DNA from 3 places in the Streptomyces sp. LaBMicrA B280 genome. Region 1 is predicted to be linked to each of the others. Evidence: riboswitches for the same ligand, from Rfam matches in the RefSeq annotation. Region 1 holds a riboswitch; each other region holds the start of a gene.
The links. Region 1 has a riboswitch for cobalamin ahead of ACLF5H_RS01660 (CoA-acylating methylmalonate-semialdehyde dehydrogenase). Riboswitches for the same ligand answer to the same signal wherever they lie in the genome.
Positions count from the first base shown of each region.

Region 2: linked by a shared signal. The riboswitch ahead of ACLF5H_RS36165 (ribonucleoside-diphosphate reductase subunit alpha) and the one ahead of ACLF5H_RS01660 (CoA-acylating methylmalonate-semialdehyde dehydrogenase) in region 1 are both predicted to bind cobalamin.
Region 3: linked by a shared signal. The riboswitch ahead of ACLF5H_RS06350 (cobalamin biosynthesis protein) and the one ahead of ACLF5H_RS01660 (CoA-acylating methylmalonate-semialdehyde dehydrogenase) in region 1 are both predicted to bind cobalamin.

Region 1 covers NZ_JBMJCT010000002.1:76,576-82,198, forward strand. Annotated here, with positions in the region: gene ACLF5H_RS01645 (CbiQ family ECF transporter T component) at 1-389, shown strand, start outside; gene ACLF5H_RS01650 (ABC transporter ATP-binding protein) at 386-2,026, shown strand; gene ACLF5H_RS01655 (ECF transporter S component) at 2,023-2,868, shown strand; cobalamin riboswitch at 2,945-3,118, shown strand; gene ACLF5H_RS01660 (CoA-acylating methylmalonate-semialdehyde dehydrogenase) at 3,351-4,874, shown strand; gene ACLF5H_RS01665 (acyl-CoA dehydrogenase family protein) at 4,883-5,623, shown strand, end outside.
Region 2 covers NZ_JBMJCT010000065.1:72,101-77,723, forward strand. Annotated here, with positions in the region: gene ACLF5H_RS36155 (DUF3311 domain-containing protein) at 1-168, shown strand, start outside; gene mctP (monocarboxylate uptake permease MctP) at 165-1,793, shown strand; cobalamin riboswitch at 1,920-2,054, shown strand; gene ACLF5H_RS36165 (ribonucleoside-diphosphate reductase subunit alpha) at 2,178-4,535, shown strand; gene ACLF5H_RS36170 (ribonucleotide-diphosphate reductase subunit beta) at 4,592-5,602, shown strand; gene ACLF5H_RS36175 (hypothetical protein) at 5,515-5,623, opposite strand, start outside.
Region 3 covers NZ_JBMJCT010000006.1:161,970-167,592, forward strand. Annotated here, with positions in the region: gene cobN (cobaltochelatase subunit CobN) at 1-868, opposite strand, end outside; gene ACLF5H_RS06345 (cobyric acid synthase) at 865-2,373, opposite strand; gene ACLF5H_RS06350 (cobalamin biosynthesis protein) at 2,370-3,323, opposite strand; cobalamin riboswitch at 3,423-3,565, opposite strand; gene ACLF5H_RS06355 (hypothetical protein) at 3,726-3,953, opposite strand; gene ACLF5H_RS06360 (inorganic phosphate transporter) at 3,985-5,253, opposite strand; gene ACLF5H_RS06365 (lysozyme) at 5,408-5,623, opposite strand, start outside.

The DNA of each region.
Region 1 (5,623 bases):
TGATGCTGCTCGGCATGTGTGGTCTGTGCGCCGGGGCGTACGGGCTCCTCGACGCCACCGCGCCCACCCTCCTCGGGCTGCCCGCGATGTCCTGCGGGGCCGCGCTGTGCGTGGCGGGCCTGCGGCTCGGCGGCCGGCGCGTCACCCGCACCGCCTACCGGCCCGACCCCTGGCGGCTGCCCGAGTGGTGCGTCGCGGGCAGCGGACTGCTCTCGGCCGTGCTGCTGTTCAGCGATCTCGGTTACGACCCCGCCCAGCTCAACCCCACCTACTATCCTCTCACCTGGCCGGGTCTGCCGCTGGTGCCGACCGCCGCCGTCCTGCTCGCCGGCACCGCCGGCTTCCTCGCCCCGCCGCCCGGCCCCGTCCCGAGAGCCACCGCACCGTGATCACCTTCGACCAGGTCACCGTCCATTACGACGACATGCCCGAGCCCGCACTGCGGGACGTCGCCCTCACGGTGGACGAGGGCGAACTCTGCCTCGTCGTCGGCCACACGGGCGTCGGCAAGTCGACCCTGCTCGGCGCCGTCAACGGGCTGGTCCCGCACTTCACCGGCGGCACCCTGTACGGCCGGGTCACCGTCGACGGCCGGGACACCGCCCACCATCCGCCCCGCGAACTCGCCGATGTCGTCGGCGTGGTGGGCCAGGACCCCATCGACGGCTTCGTGACCGACACCGTCGAGGAGGAACTCGCCTACGCCATGGAGCAGTTGGCGATCCTGCCTGCGACCATGCGCAAGCGGGTCGAGGAGACCCTCGATCTGCTCGGCCTCGCCGACCTGCGGCACCGCGCGCTGCACACGCTCTCCGGCGGACAGCAGCAGCGCGTCGCGATCGGCTCCGTGCTCACCGCCCACCCGCGCGTGCTGGTCCTGGACGAACCCACCTCCGCCCTGGACCCGACGGCGGCCGAGGAGGTCCTCGCCGCCGTCACCCGGCTCGTGCACGACCTCGGTGTCACCGTCCTCATGGCCGAGCACCGCCTGGAGCGGGTCGTGCAGTACGCGGACCGCGTCATCCATCTGCCCGGCGACGGCCGGGCCCGCATCGGCCCACCCGCCGAGATCCTGCGTACGGCCACGATCGCGCCGCCGATCGTGGAGCTGGGCCGGGCCGCGGGCTGGTCCCCGCTGCCGCTGTCCATCCGCGACGCCCGCCGCGCCGCCGCCCCGCTGCGTACCCTGCTGGCCGGGCGGACCCCGGCCCCCGTACGGCCGCCGGTCCCGGACGGCAAGGGGAACCGGCTGCTGGCCGCGCGCGGTGTCACGGTCGCCTACCGGGACGTCGCCGCCGTACGGGCCGTGGACCTCGATCTGCACGCGGGCGAGGTCATCGCGCTGATGGGCCGCAACGGCTCCGGCAAGTCCTCCCTGCTGTGGGCCCTCCAGGGCTCCGGACCCCGCCGGGCCGGAAGCGTCCGGGTGGACGGCGGACACGGCACGCGGGACCCGCACGCGGTGTCCGCGGCCGAGGCCCGCCGACTCGTCGGACTGGTCCCGCAGACACCCGCCGACCTGCTCTATCTGGAGAGCGTCGGAGAGGAACTCGCCCAGGCGGACGCCGAGTCGGCGGCCGGGGTGACGGCGCGCGAGCTGCTCGACCGGCTCGCGCCCGGCATCGAGGACGCCACGCACCCCCGCGACCTGTCGGAGGGGCAGAAGCTCGCCCTCGTCCTCGCCGTCCAACTGGCCGCCGCGCCCCGGGTCGTACTGCTGGACGAGCCGACCCGGGGCCTGGACTACCGGGCCAAGACGGCACTGACCGGCATCGTGGACGCGCTCGCGGCCGAGGGCCGTGCGGTCGTCATCTCCACCCATGACGTCGAGTTCGCCGCCCGCGCCGCCGACCGCGTCGTCGTCATGGCCGAGGGGGACATCGTCGCCGACGGCCCCACCACCGAAGTCATCGTCTCCTCCCCGACGTTCGCCCCGCAGACGGCCAAGATCCTCGCACCGCTGCCCTTCCTGACGGCGGATCAGGTCGCACGCGAGCTCGCGGACCCGGGCGAGGCGCGGTCATGAGCGGACGCGCGCGGACCGGCGGACCCGCCATCCGGCTGACCGGCCGGGCCGGGGTGGTCATGGCGCTGGCCGCCCTCCTCGGACTCGTCGCGTTCTTCTGGCCGTTCGTCGTCGCACCCGGCACGTTCGGCTCCTCCTACGCACCCCCGCTGATCTTCGGCGTGCTGCTGGTGCTCGTGCTCTGCGTGGTGCTCTCGGAGATCGCCGAGGGCGGCATCGACTCCAAGGCCCTCGCCATGCTCGGCGTGCTCTCCGCCGTCGACGCCGCCCTGCGCCCCCTCGGGGCCGGTACGGCGGGCATCGAGACGGTCTTCTTCGTCCTGGTCCTGGCCGGCCGGGTGTACGGTCCGGGCTTCGGCTTCGTCCTCGGCTGCACCTCGCTGTTCGCCTCCGCGCTGATCACCGGGGGAGTGGGGCCCTGGATGCCGTACCAGATGTTCGGCTGCGCCTTCGTCGGCATGCTCGCCGGATTCCTGCCCCGGGCGCGCGGCCGCCGCGAGGTGCTGATGCTCGCCGTCTACGGCTCGCTGTCCGGCTACCTCTTCGGCTTTCTGCTCAACCTCTCCTTCTGGCCGTTCTCCCTGGACCCGAACAGCTCGATCGCCTATCTGCCGGGCCTGCCCTTCACCGAGCAGTGGCACCGCTACGTCGCCTTCGACCTCGCCACCTCGCTGGGCTGGGACACCGGCCGGGCCGTCACCAACTTCGTGTGCGTGCTGCTGGCCGGTCCCGCGGTGCTGACCACCTTCCGGCGCGCCGCCCGCCGCGCCCGCTTCCGCGCGCCGGTGCGCTTCGCCGGACCCCGCGAGCGGCCCGCGGAGAGCGCGGACGGCGTGGCCTGAAGAGGCGTACCGGATCCCGTGAGGACGCACCGAATCCCCGGGGACACTGGATTTACTAGGACGTCCAACTATATATTCGGGGGAGAAGGCCCGCGGTGCAGGGAAGCCGGTGTGAATCCGGCGCGGTCCCGCCACTGTGACCGGGGAGTACGCCGTCGAGCAGGACGCCACTGACGAGCAGGATGTCGGGAAGGCGGACGGCGCGCGCTGATCCGGGAGTCAGGATACCGGCCGCGGGATGTTCCGTGTTGTCCACGAGGATGGAGCCGACACGCATGGCACCCCTGCGCACCCATGATCCCGGCGCGAGCCGACGCGGGCCCTCCCCGCGCGGCAATCCCGCCGTACCGGTCTGAGGGCTCGTCCCGCCACCGCGTCTTTCGCGCCGCCCCGGCACGCCCGCGTGCGCCCTCGCGCACCCGGCCGTGTGCCGCTGCCGCGCGCCATCCCGGATCACCCCCACCTGACGAGAGCAGGCAGCCATGATCCGTCCCCAAGCACCCTCCGCCGTACGCGAGTTGACCCACTTCGTCGACGGCAAGCACGTCCCGGGCACCTCCGGGGCGCACGGCGAGGTGTACGACCCCAACACCGGCGAGGTCCAGGCCCTGGTGCCGCTCGCCGACCGGGGCGAGACCGAGGCGGCGATCGCCTCCGCCGCCCAGGCGCAGCGCGCCTGGGCCGAGTTCAACCCGCAGCGCCGCGCCCGCGTCCTGCTGCGCTTCCTCCAGCTCGCCGAGCAGGAGAAGGACGCGCTGGCCCGGCTGCTGTCGGCCGAGCACGGCAAGACCGTCGCCGACGCCCACGGCGACCTCCAGCGCGGCCTGGACGTCGTGGAGTTCGCCGCCGGCATCCCGCATCTGCTCAAGGGCGAGTTCAGCGACAACGCCGGCACCGGCATCGATGTGCACTCCCTGCGCGCGCCGCTCGGCGTCATCGCGGGCATCACGCCGTTCAACTTCCCCGCCATGATCCCGCTCTGGCAGGCCGCACCCGCGCTGGCCTGCGGCAACGCCTTCGTCCTCAAGCCCTCCGAGCGCAACCCCTCGGTGCCGCTGCGGCTCGCCGAACTCTTCCTGGAGGCGGGCCTGCCGCCCGGCGTGCTCAACGTCGTCAACGGCGCCCGGGACGCCGTCGACACCCTCTTGGAGGACCCGCGCGTCGCCGCCCTCGGCTTCGTCGGCTCCACCCCCATCGCCGCGCACGTCTACGCCACCGCCGCCGCCCACGGCAAGCGCGCCCAGTGCTTCGGCGGCGCCAAGAACCACCTCATCGTGATGCCGGACGCCGATCTGGACCAGGCGGTGGACGCGCTGATCGGCGCCGGGTACGGCTCGGCCGGTGAGCGCTGCATGGCCATCTCCGTCGCCGTGCCGGTCGGCGAGGCCACCGCGGACGCCCTCGTCGCCCGGCTCACCGAACGCATCGCCGCCCTGCGGATCGGCCGCAGCGACGACCCCGAGGCCGACTTCGGCCCGCTGGTCGCCCCCGAGGCCCTGCGCAGGGTCCGCGAGTACGTCGACCTCGGGGTCCAGGAGGGCGCCGAACTCGTCGTGGACGGACGGGACTTCGTGCTCCCCGGCCATGAGAACGGCTTCTTCGCCGGAGCCTCGCTCTTCGACCGGGTCACCCCCGGCATGCGCGTCTACCAGGAGGAGATCTTCGGCCCGGTCCTCTCGGTCGTCCGCGCCGCCGACTACGAGGAGGCCCTGCGCCTGCCCAGCGAGCACCTCTACGGCAACGGCGTCGCGATCTTCACCCGTGACGGGGACACCGCCCGCGACTTCACCCGCCGGGTGAACACCGGCATGGTCGGCGTGAACGTGCCCATCCCGGTGCCCGTCGCCCACCACACCTTCGGCGGCTGGAAGCGCTCCGGCTTCGGCGACCTCGGCCAGCACGGCCCGGACGCGATCCGCTTCTGCACCCGCACCAAGACCGTCACCTCCCGCTGGCCCGCCGGCCGCCGCGAGGGCGCCTCCTTCACGATCCCCACGATGGGCTGAGCGCCGCTATGACCACCACCCTGCTCACCGAGGACCAGCAAGCCCTCGTCGAGGCCACCCTCGACTTCACCCAGGACCACCTCGCCCCGCACGCCCTGGACTGGGACCGCGACAAGCACTTCCCCGTCGACGTCCTGCGCAAGGCCGCCGGGCTCGGCCTCGGCGGTGTCTACGTCCGCGAACAGCACGGCGGATCCGCGCTCGGCCGGGCCGACGGCGTGCTCGTCTTCGAGACCCTCGCCACCGGCTGCCCCGCCATCGCCGGATATCTGTCCATCCACAACATGGTCGCCTGGATGATCGACCGCTACGGCGACGACGCCCAGCGCGAGCGGTGGCTGCCCCGGCTGTGCGCGATGGACGACCTCGCGAGCTACTGCCTGACCGAACCCGGCGCAGGCTCCGACGCCGCCGCCCTCACCACCCGCGCCGTACCCGACGGCGACCACTACGTGCTCACCGGCGTCAAGCAGTTCATCTCCGGCGCGGGCGCCGCCCAGGTGTACGTGGTGATGGCCCGCACCGGCGAACCCGGCCCCCGCGGCATCTCCGCGTTCCTGGTCGACAAGGACGACCCCGGCATCTCCTTCGGCCCGAACGAACGCAAGATGGGCTGGCACGCCCAGCCCACCCGCCAGGTCGTCCTGGACGGCGTCCGGATCCCCGCCGACCGGCTCCTCGGCCGACCCGGCGAGGGCTTTAGGATCGCGATGAACGGCCTGAACGGCGGCCGCCTCGGCATCGCCGCC
Region 2 (5,623 bases), on a different contig from region 1:
GTCGGCTCCTACGCGAAGACGGACCCGACGTTCATCGGCATTCCGTTCTTCTACTGGTACCAGATGGTCTGGGTGCTGATCTCCACCGCCCTCACCATGATCGCGTACAAGCTCTGGCAGCACGACCAGCGCTCCCGTCGTGACGCGCAGGGGGGTGCCGCGAAGTGAAGACCGGAGTCAACGGCGTCGCACTGGGCGTCTTCATCTTCTTCTTCCTGGCCGTCACGGTCCTCGGCTTCCTCGCCGCGCGCTGGCGCCGGGCCGAGAACGAGCACACGCTGGACGAATGGGGGCTGGGCGGCCGGTCGTTCGGCACCTGGATCACCTGGTTCCTGCTCGGCGGCGACCTCTACACGGCCTACACCTTCGTGGCCGTACCGGCGGCGATCTACGCGGCGGGCGCGTCCGGCTTCTTCGCGGTGCCGTACACGATCCTGGTCTACCCGCTGATCTTCACCTTCCTGCCGCGGCTGTGGTCGGTCTCGCACCGGCACGGCTACGTCACCACCTCCGACTTCGTGCGCGGCCGGTTCGGCTCGAAGGGCCTTTCGCTCGCGGTCGCGGTGACCGGCATCCTGGCGACGATGCCGTACATCGCGCTCCAGCTCGTCGGCATCCAGGCGGTGCTGGACGTGATGGGCGTCGGCGGCGGCGACCACACCAACGGGTTCGTGAAGGACCTGCCGCTGCTGATCGCGTTCGCGGTGCTGGCGGCGTACACGTACTCCTCGGGTCTGCGGGCGCCCGCGCTGATCGCGTTCGTCAAGGACGGTCTGATCTACCTCGTCATCCTGGTGGCGATCATCTACATCCCGATCAAGCTGGGCGGGTTCGACGACGTCTTCGCCAAGGCGGCGCACGCGTTCAGCCAGGTCAACCCGGCCACCGGCAAGCCGCGCGGGGCGCTCGCACCGGCGCCCGCCGGGCAGTGGACGTACGCCACGCTGGCGCTCGGTTCCGCGCTCGCGCTGTTCATGTACCCGCACTCGATCACCGCGACGCTCTCCTCCAAGAGCCGTAACGTGATCCGGCGCAACACCACCATCCTGCCCCTCTACTCCCTGATGCTGGGCCTGCTGGCGCTGCTGGGCTTCATGGCGATCGCGGCCGGGGTGAAGGTCACCAACGGGCAGCTGGCGATCCCGCAGCTGTTCGAGGACATGTTCCCGGACTGGTTCACCGGTGTGGCGTTCGCGGCGATCGGCATCGGCGCGCTGGTCCCGGCGGCGATCATGTCGATCGCGGCGGCGAACCTGTTCACGCGCAACATCTACAAGGACTTCATCAAGCCGGACGCCACGCCGAAGCAGGAGGCGCAGGTCTCCAAGTTCGTGTCGCTGCTGGTGAAGGTCGGCGCGCTGATCTTCGTCCTGGGCATGGACAAGACGGTCGCCATCAACTTCCAGCTGCTCGGCGGCATCTGGATCCTGCAGACCTTCCCGGCCCTGGTCGGCGGTCTGTTCACCCGCTGGTTCCACCGCTGGGCGCTGCTCGCGGGCTGGGCGGTCGGCATGGTCTACGGCACCCTCGCCGCGTACGGTGTCGCCTCCCCGACCCAGAAGCACTTCGGCGGCTCCGCCGACGACATCCCGGGCATCGGCCAGATCGGCTACATCGGCATGACGGCCTTCGTCCTCAACGTCCTCGTCACGGTCGTCCTGACCGTCGTCCTGAAGGCCGTGAAGGCCCCCGAGGGCGTCGACGAGACCCGTCCCGAGGACTACACGGCGGACGCGGGCGACCCCGGCGTACAGGTCGAGCTGCCGCCCGCCACGGCGGGCAGCACGCACTAGCGAGGCGCCCGGGAAACCCGGGCGGCCAGGGGCGGGCCGTCGGTGCCAAGGGCGTCGGCGGCCCGTTTCGCATACCCCCCGTAGACACAACGTGACACAACATCTGGGGGTGGCATGACGACCCGGCACTAGATGTATGCTCATGGTCGCTGTCGTCGCAGGGGAATCCGGTGCGAATCCGGAACTGTCCCGCAACGGTGTACTTGTGCGTATCCGCGCACGGGGATCAGTCCGAGGACCTGCCGGCAGCGCACCCGGCCCACCGGTTCGGGTGCTCTGAGACGTCCGGGCCTCGCGGAGTGGGCCGGTGGACGCGACGCCCCGTGCGCTCGTGACCGCCCCTGCCCTCCGCCAGGCCCCGTGCCGAGCGAGGGAGAGCCCCACGTGACCATCGCGCCAGCCGAACCGGCTTCAGCCCAGGGCCTGGAGAACGACGGTCCCGGTACCGCGCTGCTGCGGACCCTGACCGAGCTGACCGGGGACCTCCCCGACGCCGATCCGGGCCGGGTCGCCGCCGCCGCGCTGCGCGGCCGCTCCGCCCACGCCGACGAGGCGGAGCTGCGCGAGCTCGCGACCGAGGCCGCGGCCGGACTGATCTCCGAGGACCCCGCGTACTCCCGGCTCGCCGCCCGGCTGCTGACCATCTCCATCCGCGCCGAGGCCGCCTCGCAGGGCGTGACGTCCTTCACCGAGTCGGTCGCCGTCGGTCACCGCGAGGGGCTCATCGCCGACCGGACGGCCGAGTTCACCCGGATCCACGCCGCCCGGCTCGACAACCTGATCGACCGCGCCGCCGACGACCGCTTCGGCTACTTCGGCCTGCGCACCCTGCACAGCCGCTATCTGCTGCGCCACCCGATCACCCGTCAGGTCATCGAGACGCCCCAGCACTTCATGCTGCGCGTCGCCGCCGGCCTGGCCGAGGACGACTCGGCCCGCTCCGTGGACGAGGTCGCCGCGCTCTACCGCCTGATGAGCCGGCTCGACTACCTGCCCTCCTCCCCCACCCTGTTCAACTCCGGCACCCGGCACCCCCAGATGTCGTCCTGCTACCTCCTCGACTCCCCGCTGGACGAGCTGGACTCCATCTACGACCGCTACCACCAGGTCGCCCGGCTCTCCAAGCACGCCGGTGGCATCGGTCTGTCGTACTCCCGTATCCGCGCCCGCGGTTCGCTGATCCGCGGTACGAACGGGCACTCCAACGGCATCGTGCCGTTCCTGAAGACCCTGGACGCCTCGGTGGCCGCGGTGAACCAGGGCGGCCGGCGCAAGGGCGCGGCCGCGGTGTACCTGGAGACCTGGCACTCCGACCTGGAGGAGTTCCTGGAGCTGCGGGACAACACCGGTGAGGACGCCCGCCGTACGCACAATCTGAACCTCGCGCACTGGGTGCCGGACGAGTTCATGCGCCGGGTCAACGCCGACGGCCAGTGGTCGCTGTTCTCCCCGGCGGACGTGCCCGAGCTGGTGGACCTGTACGGCGCGGAGTTCGACGCCGCCTACCGCGAGGCGGAGCGCAAGGGCCTCGCGAAGAAGACCATGCCGGCCCGTGAGCTGTACGGCCGCATGATGCGCACCCTCGCGCAGACCGGCCAGGGCTGGATGACGTTCAAGGACGCCGCCAACCGCACGGCCAACCAGACCGCCGAGCCGGGTCAGGTCATCCACTCCTCCAACCTCTGCACGGAGATCCTGGAGGTCACCAACGACGGCGAGACGGCGGTCTGCAACCTGGGCTCCGTCAACCTCGGCGCCTTCGTGGTCGACGGGGACATCGACTGGGCGCGCCTGGACGAGACCGTCCACACGGCCGTCACCTTCCTCGACCGCGTGGTGGACATCAACTTCTACCCGACCGAGCAGGCCGGCCGCTCCAACGCCAGGTGGCGCCCGGTGGGCCTCGGCGCGATGGGCCTCCAGGACGTCTTCTTCCAGCTGCGGCTGCCCTTCGACTCCCCCGAGGCGAAGGCGCTGTCCACCAAGATCGCCGAGCGGATCATGCTCGCCGCGTACGAGGCGTCCGCCGACCTCGCCGAGCGCAGCGGCCCGCTGCCGGCCTGGGAGCAGACCCGGACCGCGCGCGGTGTGCTGCACCCCGACCACTACGACGTCGAGGAGAGCTGGCCCGAGCGCTGGGCGGCGCTGCGGACCCGGATCGCGAAGGTCGGCCTGCGCAACTCGCTGCTGCTGGCGATCGCGCCGACGGCCACCATCGCCTCCATCGCGGGTGTCTACGAGTGCATCGAGCCGCAGGTGTCCAACCTGTTCAAGCGCGAGACGCTGTCCGGTGAGTTCCTCCAGGTCAACTCGTACCTGGTGCGGGATCTGAAGAACCTGGGCGTGTGGGACGCGCGCACCCGGGAGGCGCTGCGCGAGGCCAACGGCTCGGTGCAGGGCTTCGCGTGGATCCCCGAGGAGGTGCGGGCGCTGTACCGCACGGCGTGGGAGATCCCGCAGCGCGGTCTGATCGACATGGCGGCGGCGCGCACCCCGTTCCTCGACCAGGCGCAGTCCCTGAACCTGTTCCTGGAGACGCCGACGATCGGCAAGCTCTCCTCGATGTACGCGTACGCCTGGAAGTCCGGGCTGAAGACGACGTACTACCTGCGCTCGCGCCCGGCGACCCGGATCGCCCGCGCCGCCCAGGCGCAGAAGACCATCCCCGTCCAGCAGGTCGCCGACCCCGACGCCGTCGCCTGCTCCCTGGAAAACCCCGAGTCCTGCGAGGCCTGCCAGTAATTCCCACCCGCCACCCGACCACCACCCCTGGAGGACGGCGCTTCGCGCCGAAAGCAATGATCCGCAACCAGAACCTGCTCGACCCGGGCTTCGAACTGACCCTGCGTCCGATGCGCTACCCGGACTTCTACGAGCGCTACCGGGACGCCATCAAGAACACCTGGACCGTGGAGGAGGTCGACCTCCACTCGGACGTCGCCGACCTCGCGAAGCTCAGCCCGGCCGAGCAGCACCTGATCGGCCGCCTGGTCGCGTTCTTCGCGACGGGTGACTCGATCGTCGCCAACAACCTGGTGCTGACGCTGTACAAGCACATCAACTCCCCCGAGGCGCGGCTCTACCTGAGCCGTCAGCTGTTCGAGGAGGCGGTGCACGTCCAGTTCTATCTGACGCTGCTGGACACCTACCTGCCCGACCCGGAGGACCGCGCGGCGGCGTTCGCGGCCGTCGAGAACATCCCCTCGATCCGCGAGAAGGCCGAGTTCTGCTTCAAGTGGATCGACTCGGTGGACAAGATCGACCGGCTGGAGACGCAGTCGGAGCGCCGCCGCTTCCTGCTGAACCTGATCTGCTTCGCCGCGTGCATCGAGGGCCTGTTCTTCTACGGCGCCTTCGCGTACGTCTACTGGTTCCGCAGCCGGGGCCTGCTGCACGGCCTGGCCACCGGCACCAACTGGGTGTTCCGCGACGAGACGATGCACATGTCCTTCGCCTTCGACGTGGTCGACACCGTCCGCAAGGAGGAGCCGGAGCTGTTCGACGACCAGCTCCAGCAGGAGGTCACCGACATGCTGCGGGAGGCCGTCGAGGCCGAGCTGCAGTTCGCGCGCGACCTGTGCGGTGACGGCCTCCCGGGCATGAACACCGACTCCATGCGGCAGTACCTGGAGTGCGTGGCCGACCAGCGCCTGACCCGGCTGGGCTTCGCGCCGGTCTACGGCTCGGAGAACCCCTTCTCCTTCATGGAGCTCCAGGGTGTTCAGGAGCTGACCAACTTCTTCGAGCGCCGCCCGTCGGCGTACCAGGTGGCGGTGGAGGGCACCGTCGACCTGGACGAGGACTTCTGAGCCTCCTTCTCCCCATGGGCC
Region 3 (5,623 bases), on a different contig from region 1:
AGAACGGCACGGTGATCAGCCGGCCGTCGAACTCCGGGATGGCGACCTGCATCGCCGCGTCCATGGGGGAGAGCGCGGCGTCCGACTCGTCCCAGGCGCTGTGCGAGGAGGTGAGGCAGAGCCCTTGCAGCACCGGGATGTTCAGGTCGGCCAGCGCGCCGATGTCCCAGGCCTCCTCGTCGCCGCCCGCCGACGCCTCTGAGGCATGGGTGCCGCCGGCCGCGAGCACGGTGGCGACCAGCGCGTCGGCCCGGCCCAGCAGCTCGTACAGCCCGGCGTCCGCGCCGCGCAGCGAACCGCAGTACACCGGGAGGGCGTTGGCGCCCCGCGCCTCGATCGCCGAGCACAGAGTGTCCACGAAGGCGGTGTTGCCGCTGAGTTCATGGGCCCGGTAGAAGAGCACGCCCACGGTCGGGCGGCCGTCCTGCACCTCGTACCCGCCGTGCACGCCGAACTCCGGCATCCGGCGCGGCTCCTCGAAGCCCTCGCCGGTCAGCAGCACGGTGTCGGACAGGAACCGGGACAGCTCGCGCAGATTGTCCGGGCCGCCCTCGACCAGATAGCGCAGCGCCTCCGCCACCACTCCGGCGGGCACGGTCGAGTCGGCCATCAGCTCCGCGTCCGGCACCGCCTCGCCGCCCAGCAGCACCGCCGGGACGCCGGACGCCTTCAGCGCGGCCAGCCCGTCCTCCCAGGCGCGCTTGCCGCCGAGCAGCCGTACGACGGCGAGGTCCGCGCCCGCCAGCAGCCGCGGCAACTCCTCGGCGACGTCGACCCGGGTGGGGTTGCCGATCAGATAACCGGCGCCGCAGGCACGGGCCGCCAGCAGATCCGTGTCGGCGGTCGACAACAACAACACTGTGCTCATGCGGGCGCTCCCGGTGGGATGAAGGGCAGTCCTTGCGGCGCGCCGGACTCGATGAGCCGCCACAGCGCGTCCGTGTCCGCGTGCTGTTCGATCAGATCGCCGAGCCGGTCGAGCTGCTCCTCGCGCAGCGCGGCGAAAGAGGTGTCCGGCGCGGGCACGAAGCGGCGGCCCGCGGCGGCGGCCACCTCGCGCAGGAAGGCCCGCCGGAAGCCGTCCGACTCCAGTGAGCCGTGCCAGTGGGTGCCCCAGGTCTGGCCGACCCGGCAGCCGTCCAGGAAGGCTTCGCCCCCGGTGACCTCGGCGACGCCGTGGTGGATCTCGTACCCCCCGACCGGCTCGCCGAGGGCCCGGCCGGTGGGGCGGGTGAGGGTCTTCTCGCGGGCGAACCGCACCCGTACGGGCAGCAGTCCGAGGCCGGGGACAGCGCCGGCCCGCGACTCCACGTCGTCCTCGATGTGCTCGCCGAGGATCTGGAAGCCGCCGCAGATGCCGAGCACGGGCCGGTGTTCGGCGGCCCTGCGGGCGAGCGCGTCGGCGAGGCCGCGCTCGCGCAGCCACCGGAGCGCCCGGACGGTGCCCCGGGTGCCGGGGACGATCACCAGATCGGCGTCGGCCAGCTCCTCCGGGCGGTCCACGAACCGCACCACGACGCCGGGTTCGGCGGCCAGCGCGTCCACGTCGGTGAAGTTGGACATCAGCGGGATCGCGCACACGGCGACGCGCAGCACGTCGGCGCCGAGCGGGGGAGCGACGGCCGACTCCCGCACCGCGCCCCGCAGGGAGACACGCAGGCCGTCCTCCTCGTCGATCCCGAGCCCGTGCCGGAACGGCAGCACGCCGTACGCCGGCCGCCCGGTGAGGTCCTTGAGCATGTCCAGGCCCGGCTCCAGCAGCGAGACATCGCCGCGGAACTTGTTCACCAGGAATCCGGCGACCAGCTCCTGGTCCTCGGGCGAGAGCAGCGCGAGGGTGCCGAAGAAGGAGGCGAAGACGCCCCCGCGGTCGATGTCGCCGACGACGAGCACGGGCAGCCGGGCGCCGCGCGCGATGCCCATGTTGACGATGTCGGTGCGGCGCAGATTGATCTCGGCGGGGCTGCCCGCGCCCTCGCAGATCACCGCGTCGTACTGGCCGCGCAGCTCGGCCAGGCAGTCGAGGACCGTGCCGAGCAGCCGCTGCCGGCGCCCGCCGTGGTAGCCGCGCGCGCTCATCTCGCCCACCGGCTTGCCCAGCAGCACCACCTGGCTGCTCTGTTCGCCGCCGGGCTTGAGCAGCACGGGGTTCATCAGCGCGGTCGGCTCGATCCGGCACGCCTGGGCCTGCATGGCCTGGGCCCGCCCGATCTCGGCGCCCTCGCGGGTGACGAAGGAGTTGAGGGACATGTTCTGCGCCTTGAACGGCGCGACCTTCACGCCCTGGCGCACCAGCCACCGGCAGATCCCGGCCGTCACGACGCTCTTTCCGGCGTCGGAGGTGGTGCCGGCGACGAGGAGACCACCGTTCACTTCCCGCGTCCTTTCAGTCCGTTGACGAGGAGGCGGGCGCCGAGGGTGGTGCCGAGCGCGAGCAGGCCGACGCGCCGGGAGAGCCGTACGGCCCGCCCGATGTCGGTGACCCGCACGGCCCGTCCGGTGGCGCCGCCCAGCACGGGTCGGTGCTCGACGCGGCCGCCGTAGGAGAGGGTGCCGCCCAGGCGCACGCCGAGGGCTCCCGCGAAGGAGGCCTCCACGGGACCGGCGTTGGGGCTCGGATGGCGGCGGGCGTCGGCGCGCCACGCCCGTACGGCGCCGCGCGGATCGGGTCCGGCCGCGGCGGCGAGGACGGCGGTCAGCCGGGCCCCCGGCCAGCCGGCCACGTCGTCCAGGCGCGCGGACGCCCAGCCGAAGCGGCGGTGCCTGGGGGACTTGTGACCCACCATGGCGTCGAGGGTGTTGACGGCCCGGAAGCCCAGCAGTCCCGGCACTCCGGCGGCCGCGCCCCACACCAGGGCGCCGACGACCGCGTCGGAGGTGTTCTCGGCGACCGACTCGACCACGGCCCGCGCGATCCCGTCGGCGTCCAGCGCCTGCGGGTCCCGGCCGCACAGATGCGGCAGCCGGGCGCGGGCCGCCTCGATGTCCCCGGCGGTCAGGGCGGCGCCGATGGCCTCCGCCTCGCGGGCGAGGGAGGTGCCGCCGACGACGGCCCAGGCGGCCGCGGCGGTCAGGGCGACGGAGGCGGCGGGGGAGGGGCGTACGACACGGGCGGCCAGCGCGCCGAGCGCGACGGCGCCACCGGCGCACACGGTGGTGTGCAGAGCGCCCCAGCCGCGGTGGTCGTGCCACAACGCGCCCTCGACCGCGGCGGCCGCGCGCCCGAACGCGGCGACCGGATGCCCGCGGCGGGGATCGCCGAGGAGGAGGTCGCCGAGAAGTCCGGCGGCGGCGCCGTACGCGTACCTGCGATCGGCGGCCATCGGCTCAGTCGGCCGTGGTCACCGCGACAGTGGTCCTGGTACTGGTCCTTCGGCAGCCGAGCATGGCGATGTGTCCTCACTCAGGGTGTCCGCGCCCTGGTTCGACGTGATCCGGCGGCGAGAGTTCCTGGCTACCCGGGGGTTCTTCCCCGGTGACAGTGGCGGGACCGCGCCGGATTCGCACCGGCTTCCTCTTCTGCTGCCGTAAATGGCGTGGGCAGTCCACCACGCCCCCGGAACGGCCGTCAACTTGCCGTTGACCTGCGGGAGTGTGCAGATTCCCACACCACGAGGGGTGTTGCCGCGCCACGAGGGGCGGCCGGGTACGCGAGAGGCTCCCCTGCCGCGGGTGGCGCAGGGGAGCCTTCGGGAACTGCCGGGCCCCGGGACCGGGGCCCGGGCTCAGGACTTGGAGACGATCAGGAGGATGCCGTACGCCACCGCCGCCGCGCAGGCCGCGAAGCAGACGTAGGCGCCGGTGACGGCGAGCGTGGCGGAGCCGCCCTCGGCCGCGGCCTTCTCGCGCCGGGCGAGGCCGTTGACGCCGAGGGTGAACAGGACCACCAGGCCCACGGTGAACGCGAGGCTGACGCCGAAGACGGAGCCGATGGACGCCCAGTCGATCTTCATGGGGATGCTTCCTTGGTGAACGGGCTCGGGGTCAGACGGTGGCGGCCGGCGGGACCGAGGCGGCGGGGGCCGCTGCCTCGGCGGCCGGAGCCCCCGCGGGGGCCGGGATGGTGGCCGTCAGGTCCTCGGTGATCGCGCCCGTGGGCGGGGGGCTCACCGCGGCGATGGCGGTGGTCACCACGCCGGAGGGCTCCGCGGCCGGGTCGGCGATCACATTGGTGTGGTCGATGACCTCGCGCCGGGACAGCTTGTAGATCCAGGCGCTCGCGGCGACCAGGAAGACGGCGACCGCGGCGGTGCCCCCGTCACCGAGTTCGGTGACGGCCTCGGCGCCCGCGCCGACCAGCGCGGCGGCCGGCAGGGTGAGCACCCAGGCGACGGTCATCCGGGTCGCGGTGGACCAGCGGACCACACCGCCCTTGCGGCCGAGGCCCGAACCCATCACCGCGCCGGAGACGACATGGGTGGTGGAGAGGGAGAAGCCGAGGTGGGAGGAGGCCAGGATGGCGGTCGCGGCGCTGGTCTGCGCGGCGAAGCCCTGACGGGGCTCCAGATCGGTCAGGCCCGTGCCCATGGTGCGGATGATGCGCCAGCCGCCGATGTAGGTGCCGAGCGCGATGGCGAGGCCCGCGGAGAGGATCACCCAGGTGGGAGGGTTGGAGCCGGGGGCGATGGCGCCGCCCGCGATCAGCGCGAGGGTGATGACGCCCATCGTCTTCTGCGCGTCGTTGGTGCCGTGCGCGAGGGAGACCAGCGCGGCGGAGGCGACCTGGCCGACGCGGAAGCCCTTGCGGGTGGCCTCGCCCTCGGTCTTGGTGCCGGCGTTGTAGGAGAGCCGGGTGGCCACCAGGGCGGCGACACCCGCCACGACCGGTGCGGCGACCGCGGGCAGCAGCACCTTGGTGACCAGGACGCCGCCGTGCACGGCGCCGAACCCGGCGGAGGCGACGGCGGCGCCGATCAGACCGCCCATCAGGGCGTGCGAGGAACTGGAGGGCAGGCCCACCAGCCAGGTCAGCAGGTTCCAGAGGATCGCGCCGACCAGAGCGGCGAAGATGACCTCGGGGCGGATTCCGCTCTCATCGACGAGTCCCTTGGAGATCGTGTTGGCGACCTCCACGGAGAGGAAGGCGCCCACCAGGTTGAGGGTGGCGGACATGGCTACCGCGAGCTTCGGCTTCATCGCGCCTGTGGAGATGGTGGTGGCCATCGCGTTCGCGGTGTCGTGGAAACCGTTCGTGAAATCAAACGCGAGTGCGGTAACCACCACAATCGCGAGGATCAGCGAGAAGCTTTCCATTTACCCAGGCAATCATTCGAGGTCGTTGTCTGGAGGAACGTAGGCAACCTGGGTGAACGGAAGATGAACTGGGGCGGGCAGAGGGGTGTCCGCATCGGGGGCGTGAGCCTCCGCTTCCGCTTCCCGAACCGGGCGCGCCCATGCGCCCCTTGGGTCACCAGCCCGCGGCGAAGGTCCGCAGCCCGCCGGAGCTGCCGTTGAAGAGATTCTGGTCACCCGGCAGCCGGCCCGCGGTGGCGTACTGCCAGAAGGTCCAGTACTGCCAGCCGCCGGGCAGCCTGCCCGGCTCCGAGGTGCCGTGCCGGGCGACCCACAGGGGGTGGCGGGAGGCGAAGGCGTGGCTGTCGCCGGTGCACTGCTTCCACCACTG